Regions from separate parts of the Arthrobacter sp. UYCu511 genome, predicted to be linked through region 2. Evidence: predicted binding sites of a transcription regulator. Region 2 holds the regulator's gene; the other holds the start of a gene.

Region 1 (10,401 bases), on a different contig from region 2:
AAGCCGCGCCGCGTGCTCATCATGGTCAAGGCTGGCGGTCCCGTTGACTCCGTTATCGATCAGCTCGTCCCGCTGATGGAAGCTGGCGATATCATCATCGACGGCGGTAACTCCAACTTTCAGGACACCCGACGCCGTGAAGCGGATCTGGCCAAGAAGGATCTGCACTTCGTAGGCGTCGGCGTCTCCGGTGGTGAGGAAGGTGCCCTGCTGGGTCCGTCCATCATGCCCGGTGGTTCCAAGGAATCCTACGATGCCCTTGGCCCGCTGTTGGAGAAAATTTCTGCCAAGGTCGACGGCGAGCCCTGCTGTGCATGGATCGGCACCGATGGCGCTGGTCACTTTGTGAAGATGGTCCATAACGGGATCGAATACGCCGACATGCAGGTCATCGGTGAGGCTTACGATCTCCTCCGCAGCGCTGCTGGCATTGAGCCGGCAGAGCAGGCAGAGATCTTCGGTAAGTGGAACGAAGGCCAGTTGGCCTCCTTCCTGATTGAAATCACCGCTGAAGTTCTTGGCCATGTCGACGCCAAGACCGGTAAGCCGCTGGTTGACGTCATTGTTGACTCGGCAGGCCAGAAGGGTACGGGCCGCTGGACCGTTCAGTCCGGTCTGGATCTGGGTTCACCCATCTCAGCCATCGCCGAGTCCGTGTTTGCGCGCGGCCTGTCCTCACAGCGCGATCAGCGTGCCATTGGCCAGGAAGTTCTGGCTGGCCACGAGGTTGCCGTTGAACTGGGCGCCGACTTCGTTGAGGACGTTCGCCAGGCGCTCTACGCATCCAAGCTCATCAGCTACGCGCAGGGCATCGACATGCTCACCAGCGCAGCCACCGAGTACAACTGGGATCTGAAGCTGGATGAGATCGCCTCGCTGTGGCGCGGCGGCTGCATCATCCGGGCCGAACTGCTCAAGGACATCACCAAGGCCTACGCCGCAGAGGACAAGCCGGCAAACCTGCTGTTCGCCCCGGCCTTTGCAGCGGAAATCGCCGAGGTCCTCCCGGCCTGGCGCCGCGTGGTCTCCACTGCAGTCCAGCTGGGAATCCCCGTACCCGTATTCTCCTCCTCGCTGGCCTACTATGACGGCCTGCGCCGCAAGCGTCTGCCCGCAGCCCTGACCCAGGGCCTGCGCGATCTCTTCGGCGCTCACACGTACAACCGTGTTGACGAAGAAGGCACCTTCCACACCCAGTGGAGCGGCGACAAGACTGAAATCTCAGCGGTAGACACGCACTAGTCCCCACCCGCTCCCACTGCTCGCAAGCTCGCAGCGGGTCCCTCGCGGGCGTGGGCCCATCCACCCGGACCACCGCAAGCTCGCAGCAGGTCCCTCGCGGGCGTGGGCCCATCCACCCGGACCACCGCAAGCTCGCAGCGGGTCCCTCGCGGGCGTGGGCCCATCCACCCGGACCACCGCAAGCTCGCAGCGGGTCCCTCGCGGGCGTGGGCCCATCCACCCGCACGCGTGGGTATGAAGCACTACGGCGGCCGGCAACTTTCCATAAGAAAGTTGCCGGCCGCCGTCGTTTCTTAACAGTGCTTGTGCCCTTGAGTAGGGTCAGGCTGTGAGGATCTCCGGGCCATTTTTGGTGATGGCCACCGTGTGCTCGGTATGGGCTGTGCGGGCCCCGGTGGCGCTGCGCAGGGTCCAGCCGTCGGGGTCCATGACAAGTTTGGCGGTGTCCACCATGGCCCAGGGTTCGATCGCGAGCAGCAGTCCAGCCTTGAGCTTGTAGCCTTGCCCAGCCTTGCCGTTGTTGGCGATATGGGGTTCCTGGTGCATGGTGGAGCCCACCCCATGCCCGCCAAAATCGGTGTTGACGCTGTATCCGGCGGCCTTGAGAACCTTGCCAATAGCAGCAGAAATATCACCCACCCGTGCACCGGGCTTTGCCGCAGCAATACCGGCCGCCAATGCGGCCCGGGTGGCATCGATAAGGCGCTGATCCTCGGGATCGCGCGGGGTGCCAACAATGAAACTGATGGCGGCGTCAGCCACAACACCGTTGAGGGACACGGCGAAGTCGAGGGTGAGCAAATCGCCGTCGGCAATAGTGTAATCGTGGGGGAGCCCGTGCAGCACGGCGTCGTTGACGGACGTGCAAATGACATGACCAAACGGGCCGCGGCCGAAGGCAGGCGCATAATCCACGTAGCAGGAGATAGCCCCTGCCTCGGCGATCATCTCTGCCGCCCAGGCATCAATTTCCAGCAGATTTGTGCCGACAACCACGCGTTCCTGAAGACTCTTAAGTACCTGGGCAACGAACGCCCCGCTCTTCTTCGCCAGTTCAAGCCGTGCAGGGGTGAGGATTTCGATCATGGGCTTCCTTTACATATTTCCAGTAACTGTCTCGGTATAACAATATCTTCGAGCCAGCCCCCTGGCGTGCGTCAAACAGGCCTAGATCCACATAGCGGGGTCAATATATTCGGCCGGATCCACAGCAGGAGCCATTTCCCGGCGCGCATCCCGGTGCCGAGATTTGGCGGGGATACCGGTGAGGATGGACTCGGCCGGCGCATCCTTAACCACGACCGCGTTGGCCCCTACCGCTGAATCGTCACCAATGTAGATGGGGCCCAGGATCTTTGCACCAGCGCCGATGGTGACCCGGTTGCCGATGGTGGGGTGGCGTTTGGTTTTTGCCAGCGAACGGCCGCCGAGCGTGACGCCGTGGTAAATCATGACGTCATCACCGATCTCGGCGGTTTCACCAATGACAACGCCCATGCCGTGGTCAATGAAAAACCGTCTGCCAATAGTGGCGCCTGGGTGTATCTCAATACCGGTGGCAAAACGGGTCAGTTGTGAAAGTACCCGGGCCGGGAAACGCAGGGCAGGCGTAGCCCACATCTTGTGTGTCAGCCGGTGCACCCAGATGGCGTGCAGGCCGGAGTACACAAAAAGATTCTCCATGGAACCCCGTGCTGCGGGGTCATGCGAGCGTGCCGATTCGAGGTCTTCACGTATTCTGCTGAAAAATCCCACAGACTTCTTTCAGTTGATCGCCACAAACGCATTGTGGCGCAGGTTTTAGGGTGCCGGTCCCACATACCAGAAGACCCGCACCACTGACACAGCGTCAGTGATGCGGGAAATATTCCGGTCTAACAGGTCCTCACATAGGGTATGGGCTTAGCCGCGGATATCGTCATAGAGCACAGTTGAAATGTAGCGCTCACCAAAATCGCAAACAATTGCGACGATGAGCTTGCCAGCGTTTTCCGGGCGCTTGGCCAATTCAAGGGCTGCCCAAACAATGGCGCCGGAGGAAATACCACCCAAAATTCCTTCGCGCATACCCAGATCGCGCGCTACACGGACAGAGTCCTCCAGCGTGGCATCCATGACTTCGTCGTAGATGTTCTGGTCAAGAATCTCGGGAATGAAGTTTGCCCCCAGGCCCTGAATCTTATGGGGGCCGGGGGCTCCACCGTTAAGAATGGCTGAATCAATGGGCTCGACGGCCACAATTTGTACCCCTGGTTTGCGATCCTTCAGGACCTGGCCCACGCCGGTGACCGTACCGCCGGTACCAACGCCGGCAACAAAAATATCCACGGCGCCGTCGGTGTCATTCCAAATTTCTTCGGCCGTGGTGAGTCGGTGGATGGCCGGGTTAGCCTCATTGGCGAACTGCTGGGCCCAGATGGCGTTCTCGGTGTTGGCCACAATTTCCTTGGCCTTCTCCACTGCCCCACGCATGCCCTCAGAACCCGGGGTCAGAATAATTTCAGCACCATAGGCGCGCAGCATGACACGGCGTTCGGTGGACATGGTCTCCGGCATGGTCAAGATGACCTTGTAACCGCGGGCGGCACCCACCATGGCCAAGGCGATGCCTGTGTTACCGGAGGTGCCTTCAACAATGGTTCCACCAGGCTTGAGTTCACCGGAGGCTTCGGCGGCATCAACAATGGCCACGCCAATCCGGTCCTTGACGCTGTTAGCCGGGTTGTAGAACTCCAACTTCACAGCGACGGTGGCGTTCAGGCCTTCAGTCAGGTGGTTCAGGCGCACCAAAGGGGTGCCGCCAACCAGCTGTGTGACATTGTCATAGATACGTGCCATGGGTGGTCCTTCGTCGTTCTAATGGGTGTTGGCAGCGGGAGTTCACGCAAGGGAACTTCATACTGTGCTTTGTGGCCAGCGTAGTCAGTACCAAGACGTGGTTCTAGGCGGTCAGCCACTTCGCGTAATGTTTTCTAACTTTCGCAATTTTTGGGTTGATAATGACCCGGCAGTAGCCCACCTCGGGACGCTGCGCATAGAAATCCTGGTGATAATTCTCTGCCTCATAGATGGTCCCTAGCCTGGTGACTTCCGTGACTATGGGGTCTTTCCACAGCGGCTGATTGCGCACAATTGCTGCACGGAATTCCGCTTCTTCACTCTCATCACGGTAGAACATGGAAGAGCGGTACTGGGTGCCGGTGTCATAACCCTGACGGTTCAAAGTAGTGGGATCGTGCTGAACAAAAAACATGTCCAAAATGGTCTCAGAAGGGATGATGTTCTCGTCAAAAGTGACTTGAACAATTTCTGCGTGACCTGTCATGCCCGTGCAAATTTGATCATAACTGGGGTTGGGTAGAGCGCCGCCGGTATAACCGGACACTACCGATTGAACGCCCCGGGTCATCTGATACACGGCGTCGAGGCACCAAAAGCAACCACCGCCCAATACAAAAGTCTTCATGTTCATTTATAAGTCATTTCTGAGCCGGATGATTCCCAACCCTCACAAAGTGTGCTCGGCACCTGCCGCCCGCAAGTAAGGTAGGAACATGAGCGAGGAACCAACTTTCCCCCCGTCAGAGCCCGGATCTGGCGAAGTTGCCCGGATGGGCGATACCCCGGAGCTGTCCGAGGATGCTAGCGATATGGCTGAAGCCGATGTGTTGGACAGCCAACAAAACGGCATCGCGGAAGAATCACCGGAGCATGACGGGGCCGGCAACGCTGAGGACACAGCGCACGATGCCCCTGAGCCCCCCGTCCTCTCTGATGTTCTGCTCGCTGCGGAAGAACTCTGGCCAGAATCTCTCGCCGAAGAATGGGACCGTGTGGGCTTGGTAGTGGGCCGCCCCGAAGCCGAGGTGGACAGGATCATGTTTGCCGTGGACCCTACCTTGGAAGTGATTGAGGAAGCCCTAGAGTGGGGCGCCCAATTACTGATCACCCACCACCCGCTGCTGTTGAAAGGGGTCAACTCTGTGGCCGCCACAACAGGGAAAGGGAGGGCCATCCACCGGCTCATTGAGGGTGGCTGCGCTCTCCTGACGGTTCACACCAATGGCGACAGCGCCGTTGGCGGTGTCTCAGACGTCTTGGCGGACATCTTAAAACTCGGTGACGTGCAGCCACTCATGCCAGCCGTCAACGGACTCGTGGAAGAAGGCATTGGGCGCGTAGGTTTCTTGCCAGCTCCGGAAAAACTTGGTGACCTGGCCGCAAAGGTGTTCCTCACCCTGCCCGCCGTAGCCGGGGGAGTGCGGGTCTCTGGTGAACGGGATGCTCTAGTGCGCAAGGTAGCTGTATGTGGCGGAGCTGGTGACTCTCTCTTTGACGCCGTACGGGCAAGCGACGCCGATGTGTTTATCACGGCAGACCTCCGCCACCACCCAGCCTCCGAAGCCCGCGAGGCGCGACTGGACGGGCGGCCCTACCTCATTGATCTTTCACACTTTGCCAGCGAATGGCTGTGGCTACCCAACGCCATGGTGGCTCTAGGAAACGTGCTTGCCGATCAGGGATTTGCCGCAGAATTGGCATTGAGCCAGACCAACACGGACCCGTGGGACTTTATTCTGACTCCCGGGAACTAGGCTTGTTCTAAGAACTATTTTCATCACGTGATGAAGCAGGAGGAGTTACATGGCTAAGGCAGCACCGGCCGAGCAAATGCGTTTGCTGGACATTGCGGTATTGGACGGAAAATTGCGCGGACTTGATGTCCAGGCAAAGGCGTTGAAGGAAGATCCCAGGCTGCCAGATCTGCATGCCGGGGTCACCGTGGCGAAGAGCGATCTGGTTGTCCTTGACACGGCTGTCAGCGATTGCCACCGGGCCTTGACCAAGGCAGAGGACGATGTTGCCGCCGTCGTAGCGCGGATTGAACGTGATGAGGCCAAGCTCAATAGTGGCACGGGGCTCTCTAAAGATCTCATGGCACTGCAGAGTGAAATTGAATCACTGACCAAGCGCCGTAGTGACCTTGAAGATACAGAACTTGAAGCCATGGAGGCGTTCGAGGCGGCAACATCTGACCAGGCTGCCCAGCAAGGGCTCGTAGCGCAGATGCAGTCAGTGCTGGATGAGGTCCTTGATGAGGTGCGGAGCAAGTTGGTCGGGTTGAAGCTTGAGCGCGATGCCACGCTAGGCGAGCGCACCGAACTGACGGCCACCTTCGATCCGGCACTGCTGGCCATCTACGACCGTTCGCTGGCTAAATATGGGGTGGGTGCGGCACGGCTCTTCCACGGCAAGTCAGAAGGTTCGGGCATGCAGCTTAGCGCCGGTGACTTGGTAGATATTAAAAAAGCTCCGGCTGACACCATTGTCTTCTGCCCGGACTCCGGCGCCATTTTGGTCCGCTCGGAGGAGTGGGGCTAAACCGCTCCCTGATCTCATTCCTCGAATGAGCCCCTTACGTGGGCCGCATTCGAGGAATGAAAAGTAAAAAGCTGGTGATCAGTCCGTCAGAATGATGTTCAGCGCGTGCGCCTTGCGAGCCGTTCCTGGGACCAGCTCCACAACCCACCGTTCCGCAGCAACGTGTGCCAGCTGGGCGGGTGTTTCGGGGGTTTTGCCTCGGCGGGTGAGCAAGTGCCTAGCCAGTTCCCCTCGAGTATGTTTGGCGAAGTGGGAGACAACCTTGCGGGCGCCGTCGCGCTCGGTGAAAACATTCACGGCCACAGTGCGTTCCGGGTCAGGCACCCAGGCAGCCGCGTAACTACTGGAGCGGCAATCCACCAGAAGGTGGCCCTCCGCATGCTCCGCCAGCACCTGCGCCAGTTGCGGTTTCCAGAAACTGGCCAGCTTTCCCAGTCCGGGCAGGCCCACCGACATGGAGAGCCGGTACGCGGGAATGCTGTCGGCGAATCCCACTGCACCCCATAGCCCGGATATAACCACGACGGCGGCATCGGCCTTGCGCTTCTGCATTGCCGTCATGCTGTTGTAGCCAAGGGCATCGAAGAGCACGCCCGTGTAAATACTGTGGGCGGGGGCTGCCGGCTCTTGGTCCAGGCGGGTGTTGCGGTGCACTTCATGCCCCAAGGAGGCACCCACACCCAATTGATTGAGGGCATCATCCTGGCCGGAGACTAAAGCCAAAGCGGTGGACACGGCCTGCCTTGCCGTGGTGAGTGAGGGGAAACTCAAGGTGGCCAGATCAACAGGGGATCCGGAATCGGCGGGGGTCTTGCCTTCAGAAGGCGGCAACAGAATCAGCACCCTAGGAGCTTATCGCCTCAAAGCTGCGCCGCTTTCAAGCGCACCGCATTCCAAAGTGCTGCTAAGGCACGTGCTTGGAGGACAGACAGCGGAATTAACTCTACGTTCGGCAGGAGAAGTAGGGGCGAGTAGCGGCCAGCTGACCAGGTACTAGACCGGTCTAGTGAAGTGGTTCACGTAACTCGCGGGTAAACACGGAGCGCTGTCACACTGGGAGCAGGCTTAAACCAAGGGTGTTTTGGGCCAGGAAAGGTAGTTTGACGTGACGATCAACCAGGCTCCGACACACACGGATGCCGCATTACAAACCTGGATCCAACGCGAGAGCATGGCCGAGGCCATGATTCCGCTGATCGGACGCCTGTACCGTGAGAACAATGTCATTGCTAATGTTCACGGGCGCTCACTGATCAACAAGTCCCCCTATGACATCCTCAAGGCCCACCGCTTTGCCCGGCACATTGACAACTGCGAACTGCCCCTAGAGCAGACGCTGCCCCTCATTGAAATCCTGGACAAGCTCCAGCTGGGTCCGTCATCCCTGGATGTTGCCCGCCTCAACGCTGCTTTCAAGGCCTCCGGCGAGGCTGATCTGGAAACGTTCCTGCGCACTGAGTTGGCCTCTATTGTTGGCCGCCGCGGCGAAGACGGACGCACCAGCACCGATGTGGTGTTGTACGGTTTTGGCCGGATTGGGCGCCTGCTGGCCCGCATCCTCATCGAACACAACGGCGGTGGCCACGGCTTGCGTCTGCGTGCCATTGTGGTCCGCAAGGGTGGCGAGACAGACCTGGCCAAGCGGGCCAGCCTGCTGCGCCGCGACTCCGTGCATGGCCCCTTCGACGGCACCATCACCATAGACACCGAAAATAACATCATCCAGGCCAATGGCACATCCATCCAGGTGATTTACTCGGATAGCCCCTCAACCATTGACTACACCGCGTTTGGTATTACGAACGCGATCATTGTGGATAACACGGGCCGCTGGCGCGATGAAGAAGGCCTGTCCCAACACCTGTTGTCCAAGGGTGCTGCCCGCGTCCTGCTGACAGCCCCGGGCAAGGGCGCCCTGAAGAACATTGTGTACGGTATCAACCACCACATGATCGAGGCCGGGGACAAGATTGTCACCGCTGCCTCCTGCACCACTAACGCCATCACGCCCGTGCTGAAGGTCCTCAACGACAAATACGGGATTGTGCACGGACATGTGGAGACGGTGCACTCGTTCACCAATGATCAGAACCTCACGGATAACTTCCACAAGGGTGACCGCCGCGGCCGTTCCGCCGCCCTGAACATGGTCATTGCCGAGACCGGTGCTGCCAAGGCCGTGGCCAAGGCGTTGCCCGAGTTGGAAGGCAAACTGACGGGCAACTCCATCCGCGTACCAACCCCCAACGTGTCCATGGCTATTTTGAACCTGACACTGGAAAACGGGACCACCAAGGATGAGGTCAACGCGTTTTTGCGGGACATGTCACTGAACTCTGACTTCCGTAAACAGATCGATTACATTGATTCACCCGAGGTGGTCTCCTCGGACTTCGTGGGCTACCGGCGCGCAGGGATTGTTGACGGCCTGGCAACCATCAGCACCGATAAAAACCTTGTCCTCTACGTCTGGTATGACAACGAGTTTGGCTACAGCTGCCAGGTAGTGCGTGTCATGGAGGAAATGGCCGGCGTGCACCCCCTCCAATTCCCGGCGCTCGAGTCAAGCGCCGCATTGATCAGCTAGGTACCCAAGGTGCGTACCGGCGTCGTGCTTAAACGTACGACGCCGCTACGCACCTTTGTGCACCCGGCCCTGTACACTTAGTAGCTGGATAGGGCAGTTGGGCAACCGCGCGTCACGTAAGTGGCTCGAGGAACGTCCGGGCTCCGCAGAACGGGGTGGTGGGTAACGCCCACTCGGGGTAACCCGCAGGAAAGTGCCACAGAAAGTAGACCGCCGGCACGGTTCGCAAGGACTGTTGCCGGTAAGGGTGAAACGGTGGTGTAAGAGACCACCAGTTCCCCAGGTGACTGGGGAAGCTCGGTAAACCCCACCCGGAGCAAGGCCAGACAGGGCATGATTGAGGGCTGTTCGCCCGAGTGCCTGGGTAGGCTGCTAGAGGGCGTCGGCAACGGCGTCCGTAGATGGATGGTTGCCTCTTCGCCGCAGGTAACTGCGGCGGACGACAAAACCCGGCGTACAGACTGCCCTATCCACTTTTTACATTTTTATGGTGCGTTTTGCCCGTTTTTTCAGGGGGAAACGTGCCATATTTATTTGGTTTGCGGGCACCGTCGGTGCATGCTCAGAGGTCTGGCCCCAACACCGCGGGCAGACTGGGCAAATACGGAATCTGGGCGAGATAGAAAACTGCCCAACAACCAGTGCGTACCGCACTACATCTTCTTCACTCCATCCGCATCTCCTACTGAACAGATCCTCGACGCAGAAGGGAAGCGCTGGCTAAGAAGAGGTGCGGGCATGAAAAAGGCCGGCCGCTTGAGGCGACCGGCCCAACTCTCGATTACTTGTTTAGCGCGTTACGCCGTACCCAACCAACCGCAGCCGTAACCACGAACAATACAACGCCAATAATGGCCAGCCACAATAGCCCCTTGACTACAAAGCCCAGGACAGCAAGGACTAGCCAGATGATAAGAAGAACAGCAATGATTTGTACCATTCATCAAATCTACGCTACCCACTTTGCTGAGTAAAATTCGGCACCATGATCACAGCCATAGAAATCCGGGCGGCACTTCTGAGGAGAATAATTGATGTGTAGTTGTTCGGGTTGCGGCAGCCACGCACGTTTCTTTGGATCGTGGTCCTACCCAAGGGCTCCCGGTGGGCGCTCTTCCTGTGGACAACCCCGCTGTGGACAACCCCGGGCGCGCTGGCAGCCAAACTCCTAGACTTAAGGCAACTGGTCA
Region 2 (10,401 bases):
ATGAGGACCCCGCCACCGGCCCGGGCATCGGCGGGGGATACTTGGGTTTACGCCAGATGGCACCGCTGTGGGCAGTCTATAGAAACCTCGTTGTCACCGCGTTGCACTGACGTGGACTTGACCCCACGAGTTGGCGGAAAAGTGGCTTGCCAGGGCAATGGCTCGTTGGAGGAGCAATCACGGATACCCTAGGGGAAGTGCCGGAAAACTAGCTCTCCGGCTTTTCACTCAAGGAGTGTGAACCGTGGTCAGTGCAACGGCGCCTGGGCATGTAGTGGTTGTTGGTGCGGGGATTATTGGTTTGTCCACCGCGTGGTACCTGCAGGAACAAGGCGTTAAGGTCACAGTGGTTGATAGGGGTGAAGTGGCGTCCGGTTCATCTTGGGGAAATGCTGGCTGGCTGACCCCGGCACTGACGCTTCCGCTGAGTGAACCCTCCGTGCTCAGCTATGGGCTCAAGGCCATTCTGGATCCGGCGTCCCCCCTCTACATCCCCTTTTCCACCGACCCCTTGCTGCTGAAATTCCTGCTCGGCTTTGCCCGCAACTGCACGCCCGGGAAATGGCGGGCTGCCATGAAAATTTTTGCCGAGCTTGGTCGGTCCGGGATCGACGCGTTCCAAGAACTTGCCGAGGGCACCCCGGCGCTCGCTGAGCCCACGCATCTGGCCGACCCCTTCCTGACCGGCTTCGCCTCGCTGAAGGACCGTGATGCCCTGGTTAAGGAATTTCATGTGATCCGTGAAACGGGTGGTCACGTGGACTTCACTCTCATGAGTGGGGAGGAAATCCGCCATCTGGAACCAGCCCTGGGTGCCGGAGTTGCGGCCGGCATTGCCATCCGTGACCAGCGCTTCATTGACCCGCCGAACTTCATGGCTTCCCTCGCCGAAGCTGTGATAGCCCGTGGCGCCACTGTGACCACGGCCTTCACAGTGCTCGATGTCAGGGACACCGGCAGCGGTGTTGAGGTGATTGGTTCGGCAGGGCGTTCCCTGATTGCCGACGCCGTTGTCCTCGCCACGGGTGCCTGGTTGGGGACGCTCGCACGCAAGTTTGGCGTCAAACGGGTAGTGCAGGCAGGCCGCGGCTACAGTTTCACCGTGGTCCCGGAGGCCATACCCACCCACCCCATTTACTTCCCAGCCCAACGTGTTGCCTGCACGCCCTTGGGGAACAGATTGCGCGTGGCGGGGATGATGGAGTTCCGGAACGCTGATGCACCCTTGGATGCCCGGCGTATCAAGGCCATTGTGGACGCAGCCTCACCCATGTTTACCGGTATTAACTGGGATGACCGGGCCGAGGAATGGGTGGGGTCCCGGCCCTGCACCACCGACGGTTTCCCGCTGGTGGGTGCCACCCGCTCCCCACGCGTGCACGTGGCTGGCGGGCATGGCATGTGGGGAATCGCGCTGGGCCCGCTCACGGGCAAAATGGTGGCTGCGGAGTTGACGTCCAATACCCCGCCAGCCAGCATGCGCCACTTCAACCCGTTGCGTTAGGGTGCTGGCCGCAGCTCAGTTCAAGAGTCCACATGTGACGCGACCGATTTGCGGGGTGAAGAATTTTCGGCATATGGTGTGGACATGACAAACCGTTGGTATGCGTATTTTTCGTTGGCTCTGGAGGAGCCCGCGTCTAACTGACACGCATCCATCACCTTCAGAGCCAACAGGACAGAGAATCTTTCTCTGTCCTTCGCCATTTCCAGGCGGGTTTCTGAAAAGGGGCTCGCTGCCAGCCCGCAAAAGGAACCCTCTCACATGAGCATCACAGCAGCCGCAGAATCCACCACAAACTCAGCCCCAGCCATCACAGCAAATCTGCGTGTCAGCCAATTCACGGCACTTCCCTCACCTGCGCAACTGAGCGCAAAGCTGCCGCTCGATGCCCACACAAGCAACGTCGTCGAACGTGGCCGTGACCAGGTCCGCGCCATCATGGGCGGGCTTGATGACAGGCTCCTGGTGGTAGTAGGCCCGTGCTCCATCCATGACACCAAGGCCGGTTTGGAATACGCGGCACGGCTGGCTGAAACCGCCAAGGAACACGAAGCGGACCTCTTGATTGTCATGCGCGCCTACTTCGAAAAGCCCCGCACCACTGTGGGTTGGAAAGGCCTGATCAATGATCCCGCCCTGGACGGCAGTCATGATGTGGCGAAGGGGCTGGAGTTGGCGCGCGAGTTTCTGCTGAACGTGGCCGCGCTGGGGCTGCCTACCGGCACCGAATTCCTTGAGCCCATCAGCCCTCAGTACACGGCAGATTTGATCTCCTGGGGTGCCATTGGTGCCCGTACCACTGAAAGCCAGATCCACCGCCAGCTCAGCTCTGGCCTATCTATGCCGATTGGCTTCAAAAACGGCACCGATGGCGACCTGCAGGTTGCCCTTGACGCCTGCAACGCAGCCAGTGCGGCACAGTCCTTCTTGGGAATTGATGGCGACGGGCGCGCTTCTCTTGTCAGCACGGCCGGCAACCAGGACACGCACGTGATCCTGCGTGGCGGGCGCAAGGGCCCCAACTACAAGGCCGCAGAGGTGGCGGCGGCCTCCGCCAAGGCTGCCGGGTCCGGGGTGAACCCGCGCCTGATCGTGGATGCCAGCCATGCCAACTCCGGCAAGAGCCACCACCGTCAAGCAGAAGTGGCGCTGGAAATTGGGGCCCAGCTGGAAACAGGCGACTCCTCGGCGCACACCATTGCCGGTGTCATGCTTGAAAGTTTTTTGGTGGGCGGCGCCCAGAATCTCAATGTTGAGCAGGTTGCCGCTGGCGAGGCGGAGCTGACATACGGTCAAAGTGTCACGGACGCCTGCATGGACTGGGACGTCACGGCCGATGTCTTGACCAAGCTGGCGCAAGCCTCACGTGTGCGGCGCACCAGCAACCAGGTGTAGGTCAAAGCAGGGCTTGGGGCGGCGGTTTCGTGTTCTGAGGCATCGCTGGGGGCATGGAGACGCCGCTAAGCATCTCTAAACCAAGCATCTCTAAACCATGTACTGGAGAGCCATATTGTTAGGCTGGAGGTGCGCTGATAGCGTACGAAGCAGCGGAGCGTTCAACGGGCGCTGAAACCGGGGCGCAACCAGAATGGGGTGGTGGCGGAAATGATTCGGTTTCTCTTGCGCACAGCAATCAATCTTGTTGATTCATTGGTGGCAGGGCGGCTGGATTCTTGGCATTTTCATCATCGACCGTTGGTGGGCCAAGCGCCGTCGTGCCAAGACAGGTAGATAACATCCGCCCCATTCACATTGGCCCCAACAGCACCTAGAGTTAGCCTTTAGAGCGCGCTTGAACCCGCGTTCTGGACGGCTAAAACCTCAGTGAAATGGACCCAACAGCCATGATGCAGGAGTCAAATCTTCAAGATGTGAATTTCCTTACGGTGCAAGAAGTTGCCGAGCTCATGCGCGTGTCAAAGACGACTGTGTACCGGATGGTGCACGCAGGAGAGCTGCCAGCAGTGCGTTTTGGGCGCTCCTATCGGGTCCCGGCAAGCGCCGTCGAAAGTTATTTGCGCTCCGCAGTGGTCGATGGCACAGGGACTCATGGAAACCCCGGTTCGGCGCATACAGGGTAAAGGCGGTACCCTAGGAAAGATCCATTTTCGGCTTTGACCGATTCCTGCGATCGGTCGACCAATCGTTTACGGCCTCATTCGAGGTTGTTCTATGCAGTTTGTGAGGAACTTTCATGGGTTCAGTAGTTAAGAAGCGCCGCAAGCGGATGTCCAAGAAGAAGCACCGCAAGCAGCTTCGCAAGACGCGTCACCAGCGTCGCAATAAGAAGTAAATCTTCTTCTTTATCAAAAAAGCACCCGTTCACCCTTGTGGTGGGCGGGTGCTTTTTCATGCTCTAGGCCCCAAATAGTGGGAGTGGTGGAGGGATTAGCGCTTGCGCATCATCGAGATGCCCTTCCAGAGGCCATAGACAACTCCGGCTCCGGTGGCTGCCTTGAGCCCCAGCGTGGCTGCACGGCGCCCCGAGCGGTAGTCATAAATGGGCCAGTTGTTCTCCTTGGCGTGCTTGCGAAGCTTTGCGTCGGGATTGATGGCCACAGGATTGCCCACGGTAGTCAGCAGCGGGATGTCATTGTAAGAATCGCTATAAGCCCAGCAGCGCGTCAGATCCAGATCTTCGCGAACCGCAAGTTCCTCAATGGCGCGGCCCTTGGCCGGTCCGTGCAGGATCTCGCCCACGAGGTGACCCGTGTAGACGCCGTCCGCTATCTCCGCGACCGTGCCCAGGGCACCCGTCAGGTTCAGCCGGGAGGCAATGACGCCGGCTACTTCCACGGGGGTGGCGGTAACCAGCCACACTTGACGCCCGGACTTCAAATGTTCCTGGGTCAGCGCTTTGGTTCCGGGCCAGATCTTGGAGACGATCATCTCGTCATAGACCTCTTCGCCAAGTTGGCGGATGAATTCGGTGCTGATGCCAGCGGCTAGTTTTTGTGCAGAATCCTGAACGGAGTGGACATCGTTCATATTTTCCCCGCGCAGGATGAACTTTGCCTGCTTCCACGCGAAGCCGGCAACGTCCTGCAGGGTAAATGCCCGCTTCTGATACATCTTGCGGGCTACATGGAACAGACTGGCGCCCTTCATGAGGGTATTGTCCACGTCAAAAAAGGCTGCCTCGCCTTGGTGCACTGCAGCAGTCGAGGGGGCCTCGGCACTGTTGGAAGTCACGTCGGGCATGGAATGAGTCTAGTCAATGCTTCGAGGTGCCGCCTGCCACGCCACTACCTGCAGGGGTTAACTCTGGGCAAAATCATATATTTCACGCACGGACAGCGCCCATGGTGCTGGGCCTACGGGTCCAGAGCCCTCCGGTGGCTTTACGTTGAGTACCGTTGTAGTTATGGAATCTATTCTCAATAACCCCGCTGCAACGCCTGAGCTGCCCAAAGTGCCACTCCTACAACTTGTGACACGGTCGGGGTGCCATTTGTGTGAGAACGCACGTGAGGTGGTGGATACCATTGCCACGCAATTGCAGTTGCACTGGACCGAGGTCAGCCTCGATGACCATCCCGAACTGACGGAACGCTATGGCGAGGAGATCCCGGTTGTTCTTGTTAACGGGATCCAGCGCGACTTTTGGCACATTGACCCGATCCGCCTGGGTAACATCCTTAGCCAAGCGCTCACTGGGAACTCCTGAGGCCCTGCTGCCGGGCGCGGGCCGCCGCGTCCGCTGCCGCTTCGAGGCGACCAGGCCGTGGCTTTTGGCTCTGACCCAGCGAAGTCATAGAGTTATTGCAGGCCAGCACCGACGTTGCGGACGCATGTTCAGTATCTACGGGCGGCCTTATTTTGAGAATGTGGAGTAGTGATGTGAACCCAGCGCAGCCCGTGGAGGAGCCTGTAGCAGAGCCGGCCAGGCAGCTGCCTGCTGCCACTGTGTCCAGGTTGACCCTCTACTTGCGCACACTCAACGCGTTGCTGGCCGAAGGTGCCGAAAGTGTCTCCTCGGAAGCCTTGGCCGAGTCTGCTGGTGTGGGATCCGCCAACGTCCGCAAGGACCTGTCCTATCTGGGCTCCTACGGAATCCGCGGCGTGGGCTACGAAGTGGCCAACTTGAGCCGCAAAATTGCCCAAGCACTTGGCCTGACCCATGAATGGCGTGTTGCCATTGTGGGTGCCGGTAACTTGGGCCGCGCTCTGGCCCGCTATGCCGGGTTCGAATCACGTGGCTTTGACGTAGTTGCCCTACTTGATGCCGACGAGATGCTGGTAGGCACAGAAATTGGCTGGCTACGTGTCAGTGATGTGGGAAACCTCGAAAAAGTTGTGAGCTCCACACGGGCCAACATGGTGGTGTTGGCGCTGCCAGCGGCCGTTGCACAGTCTGTCTGTGACAGAGTGGTGGCCGCTGGCGTGCGCAGCATCCTCAGTTTTGCCCCCGTAGCCCTGAGCGTTCCCGGCAACGTGAACTTGCGCAAAGTGGATATGGCTACAGAGCTGCAAATTCTTGCCTATCATGCGCAGCGGCTCCAGGGCGCACACCTGGACGAGGACTTACCGGGCGTCTAAGCAGTGCCGCTACAGGCCCTTGCGGGCTTTGTGGGCGAGGAAGAACTCCTTGGCGGGGGATCGGTACAGCAAGAACACCGCAACAAGGCCCAGCACAATCTGAACAATTGCCACCGGATTGAGCTGTCCCAGAAGCAACAGCGAGAACAGAGCCAGCACCAAGGCAGTGGTGCGCGCACCGTTGGACCCTTTGCGAATGGCGCGAGCCAACAAGAAGTACGACGCCGTCATGACGATACTCAACACGAAGCCGAGGAACAAAATAGTGTCCAGAAGTGCCGCATCTGAGTAGACGGCGGCCAGCTCAGGGGAGGCCGCGAGAGTCTCTTGGAGGACATCGAGAACAGGTGCCTTGGCCGCTGGTACCAGCAGCACCACCAAGAGGACGAGGACGGAGAGTGCCTGCATAATTCCGGCTGTAACAATGAGCCTGCAAGCCATCCTGACCCGGGCCGGAGGTGCCAGCTGTGCGCCCCCGGGACTGGCTATGCCTGATTGGCTGACCGGCGGGCCCGGATAGGCCAACGCGGGCGGCAGATTTGCGCCGGCTTGTGCGTCCTTCACCTCCTGAGGAAGTTCCCACCCAGCGGGCGCATATTGGCCGTAACGGGGAACACCAGGGGAGATTTCGCCGTAGCTGCCAGGGATGGGCGGGCTGCTAGGGGCTGGCGGGGTTTGCTCTTGAGGCTCTTCACCGGGGGTGCTCATGGGATTGCTCTCTCAAAGGGTTCGGGCCCAATATGTGTGGGCTCAATGGGTTCAGGCACTGATCAGTTGGGGGTACAACCACTGACCAGCTGGCAGGCCCATCGCGGCCAGAGATGGAGAGGGCCGCTGCGGGTCTCATATAAACCCTACGCGACCTGCTGCGTGGCAACTATTGGAGAGAAATTTTGCCGGCAAATCCCCGCCCATCCCAAGAGCGAGGGGAGCCGGGGAGCAGAATCCACCTGACACCCCTCGGGGAGTATCCGCGCATGGGGAGGGCAGCAAAATGCCGGCCCGAAAAATCTCGGACCGGCAGGAGAACCTCCAGAAAGTAGGTTGCTCCAGATGCTTCAGTTGCATCCAGCTGCGAGGCGGTGCTATCCAGCCTTGACGAAGGCAACTTCGAGGGAAATCGTGACTTTGTCAGAGACCAGCACGCCACCTGCTTCCAGGGCAGCGTTCCAGGTCAGGCCGAATTCCTTGCGGCTGATCACGGTCTTGGCTTCGAACCCCGCGCGGGTGGCGCTGAAAGCGTCAACAGCCACGCCGCCGAACTCGCCCTTGAAACTCACAGTCTTGGAGATGCCCCGAATAGTCAGTTCCCCCGTCATCTCGAAGTCTTCTTCATCGCCGGAAACGGAGGTGGAGACAAATGTCAGTGTGGGGAAGAGATCAACATCGAAGAAGTCGGCGCCGCGGACGTGGGCGTCGCGGTTGGCGTCACCTGAGCTAAAGCTTGCGGCCGTGATGGTGGCCGTGACGGAGGCGTCGGCCAGTGTCTGGCCGAGGTTCAGGGAGCCTTCCATCTCGGTGAACTGGCCGCGAACCTTGGAAATGCCGGCATGGCGGACCATGAAGCCCACGGTGCTGTGTGAGCTATCAAGAGTCCAGAGGCCCTGGGCGAGCCCGGTTGATTCACTGATTGTTGCTGACATGTGCTGCTCCTTGAATGGTTGTGACTAAGCAATGGAACCACCTGTGGGGCGGCCGGTCACAGACTATAAGCATGCGTTTGCATCTAATATTCCCGAGTGAATGAAATTCATTCGGCTCCGGATTAACCCCTTCCGCAACAACTTTGAGAAACTGGGTACATGTCCCGAGTAACTGTGCATCTTTTGCGTCACGGCGAGGTTTTTAACCCCAATGGCGTCCTCTACGGCCGGCTCCCCGAGTTTCACCTCTCTGAGCGTGGACGAGCCATGGCGGTCATGGTGGCGGAGCACTTTGCGGCGGCCGCCAAGAACGGCGCTGGTGCACCGGTTTATCTGGTGGCCTCGCCTCTGACGCGAGCCCAGGAAACGGCGGCGCCCACGGCAGCAGCGTTGGGCCTTGAGATTGTGACTGATCCGCGCATCATTGAGGCCGAGAACCACTTCGAGGGGCTCGTTATGAGTAAAGCGGAGCTGGCCAAGCCAAAGCACTGGCCTTACTTCGTGAACCCGTTCAAGCCTTCGTGGGGTGAAGCATACTCAGCCCAAGCGCAGCGCATGCTGGAGGCGGCACGCGATGCCCGCCGTCGTGCTTTTGAAATTGGTGGAGACGGGGCCCAAGCCGTCATGGTCAGCCATCAGCTCCCCATCTGGTCCACGCGCCGCAGCGCTGAGGGCAAGCGTCTGTGGCACGATCCCCGCAATCGGGAGTGCACCCTCGCCTCCCTGACGTCATTGACGTTCGACGGCGATGATGTGGTCGATGTTGTGTACAGCGAGCCCGCTGCCGCATTACTACCAGGCGCTGCAACCACCCCCGGAGCCTGAGCGGCATACAGCTGACCATCAGCTTTTCGACATACTGTAGAACAAAATGTCATGTCTGCGCGCAGTCATGGCTTAACCATGAAATGAAAGAAACGCGTCGTGACTTCTTTGATGAGCCGTAGGGCGCTTTTTGCCGCTGGCGGGGCAGCCTTGACGGTGGCTCTGGCCGCTTGCTCGGGAAATGACCCTCTGGCGGACCAGGCCAATGCCGGAGATAACAAGAACTACATTGCCGGGGACGGCTCTGTCACGGAGTACGGGGCCGCGGACCGCAAGGATCCGGTGGCCTTCAAGGGCGTCTTGTTTGACGGCGGCACGGTGGACGCAGCTGATTTTGTGGGAAAAGTCACCGTCCTTAACTTTTGGTACGCGGCCTGTGGGCCTTGCCGCATTGAAGCCCCTGATCTGCAAGCGCTCTACACGGACTTTAAGTCTCAGGATGTGGAGTTTCTGGGCGTCAATGTTCGTGATGAAAAGGCCGCTGCAGAAGCCTTTGAGCGTAACTTCGGGCTCAGTTACCCCAGCGTTGCGGATAAGGACGGCGGGGTGCTGCTGGCCATGACCAAATATGTGCCCCCGGCCGCGGTGCCCACCACGCTCGTGTTGGATAAGTTGGGCCGCGTTTGCGCCCGCATCCTCGGTGTTGCAGAGAAGGGCACCTTGAAGGCGCTCATCAGCAGTGCGCTGACGGAAAAATAGCGGCCAACCTCCTTCATGAACAATCCATTTGCCGAGACAATTCTGAGCGGCTCCATGCTGCTGGCCATGCCGGTGGCGCTGTTGGCTGGCCTTGTCTCCTTCCTCTCGCCGTGCGTGCTGCCGCTTGTTCCCGGGTATCTGGGCTACGTCAGCGGATTGACAGGTGCCGATCTTGAAAACCAGCGCCGCGGCCGCATGTTTGCCGGGATTGGGTTATTCGTGCTCGGCTTCTCCGTGGTGTTTGTGCTTATTGGGGCCGTTTTCGGTCAGCTGGGTGCCTGGCTCATGGGGCCCGACGCCGCCTGGGTCACCCAGGTGCTGGGCGTGGTGGTGATTCTCATGGGTGTGGTGTTCCTTGGTGGGATGAGCTGGTTCCAAAGCGAAGCGAAAATTCATGCCAAGCCGCCGGCCGGCTTGTGGGGCGCACCCATTTTGGGCGTAACCTTTGGATTGGGCTGGGCACCATGCATTGGCCCCACCTTCAGTGCCGTGCAATTGCTCGCCTTCTCCGACGGTCCCAACGCGGCCAAGGGTGCGTTCCTGACCTTTATTTATTGTTTGGGGCTGGGACTGCCGTTCCTGCTCATTGCCCTCGGTGCCCGCCGCGGGCTCGGAGCCCTCGCATTTTTCCGCAGTCACCGCCGCGGGCTCCAGTATTTTGGCGGGGGCATGCTGATCCTGCTGGGTGTTTTGATGGTGTCAGGCTTGTGGGGGATCTGGATCAACGACCTGCAGCTTTGGTTCGCTAATGAAGTCAGGTTGCCAATCTAATGAAAGAGACAGTGGTGAAAGAACCCAAGGGCAAGGCGCCCCAGGCTGGTGCCAGCGAGGTGGTCCTGCCGCAGCTCGGCTTCGGCGGGATGCTCCGGTGGGCTTGGCGTCAGTTGACCAGCATGCGCACAGCCTTGTTTTTGTTGTTGATGCTGGCTGTTGCTGCTGTGCCTGGATCCCTTTTCCCGCAGCGGCCCTCCGCCCCTGCCGAAGTGACCCAGTACCTGAAGGACAACCCCGGTTCCGGTCCCATCATGGACTGGTTCAGGCTCTTTGACGTGTACTCCTCGCCGTGGTTCGCGGCCATCTACCTGCTGCTGTTCACTTCTTTGATTGGCTGTGTGCTGCCGCGCGCCAAAATCCATTGGAAGGCTATGCGCTCGGCGCCGCCGCGCACCCCCAAGCGGCTTTCCCGCCTGG

The links. The regulator Rex, encoded in region 2, represses fermentation and respiration genes when NADH is low (regulators of the CRP and FNR family bind a similar motif). The targets are predictions, from matches to a motif close to CTTGTGAANNNNTTCACAAG.
Region 1: a site for Rex is predicted at 7,628-7,647, ahead of ABIB48_RS17305 (glyceraldehyde-3-phosphate dehydrogenase). Genes of this name have one in related genera too.

The regions. Positions count from the first base shown of each region.
Region 1 is NZ_JBEPPB010000017.1:4,321-14,721, forward strand. Features, by position in the region: gene gnd (NADP-dependent phosphogluconate dehydrogenase) at 1-1,242, shown strand, start outside; gene map (type I methionyl aminopeptidase) at 1,564-2,328, opposite strand; gene epsC (serine O-acetyltransferase EpsC) at 2,410-2,997, opposite strand; gene cysK (cysteine synthase A) at 3,145-4,080, opposite strand; gene msrA (peptide-methionine (S)-S-oxide reductase MsrA) at 4,184-4,708, opposite strand; gene ABIB48_RS17290 (Nif3-like dinuclear metal center hexameric protein) at 4,797-5,837, shown strand; gene ABIB48_RS17295 (zinc ribbon domain-containing protein) at 5,887-6,624, shown strand; gene ABIB48_RS17300 (YaaA family protein) at 6,703-7,467, opposite strand; gene ABIB48_RS17305 (glyceraldehyde-3-phosphate dehydrogenase) at 7,730-9,211, shown strand; RNA gene rnpB (RNase P RNA component class A) at 9,301-9,684, shown strand; gene ABIB48_RS17315 (hypothetical protein) at 9,993-10,151, opposite strand.
Region 2 is NZ_JBEPPB010000002.1:225,669-236,069, reverse strand. Features, by position in the region: gene ABIB48_RS04395 (DUF1961 family protein) at 1-110, shown strand, start outside; gene ABIB48_RS04390 (NAD(P)/FAD-dependent oxidoreductase) at 245-1,504, shown strand; gene ABIB48_RS04385 (3-deoxy-7-phosphoheptulonate synthase) at 1,766-2,899, shown strand; gene ABIB48_RS04380 (helix-turn-helix domain-containing protein) at 3,349-3,585, shown strand; gene ABIB48_RS04375 (30S ribosomal protein bS22) at 3,699-3,797, shown strand; gene ABIB48_RS04370 (HAD family hydrolase) at 3,893-4,705, opposite strand; gene ABIB48_RS04365 (glutaredoxin family protein) at 4,869-5,171, shown strand; gene ABIB48_RS04360 (redox-sensing transcriptional repressor Rex) at 5,330-6,043, shown strand; gene ABIB48_RS04355 (hypothetical protein) at 6,053-6,751, opposite strand; gene ABIB48_RS04350 (YceI family protein) at 7,129-7,686, opposite strand; gene ABIB48_RS04345 (histidine phosphatase family protein) at 7,846-8,511, shown strand; gene ABIB48_RS04340 (TlpA family protein disulfide reductase) at 8,623-9,210, shown strand; gene ABIB48_RS04335 (cytochrome c biogenesis CcdA family protein) at 9,226-9,981, shown strand; gene resB (cytochrome c biogenesis protein ResB) at 9,981-10,401, shown strand, end outside.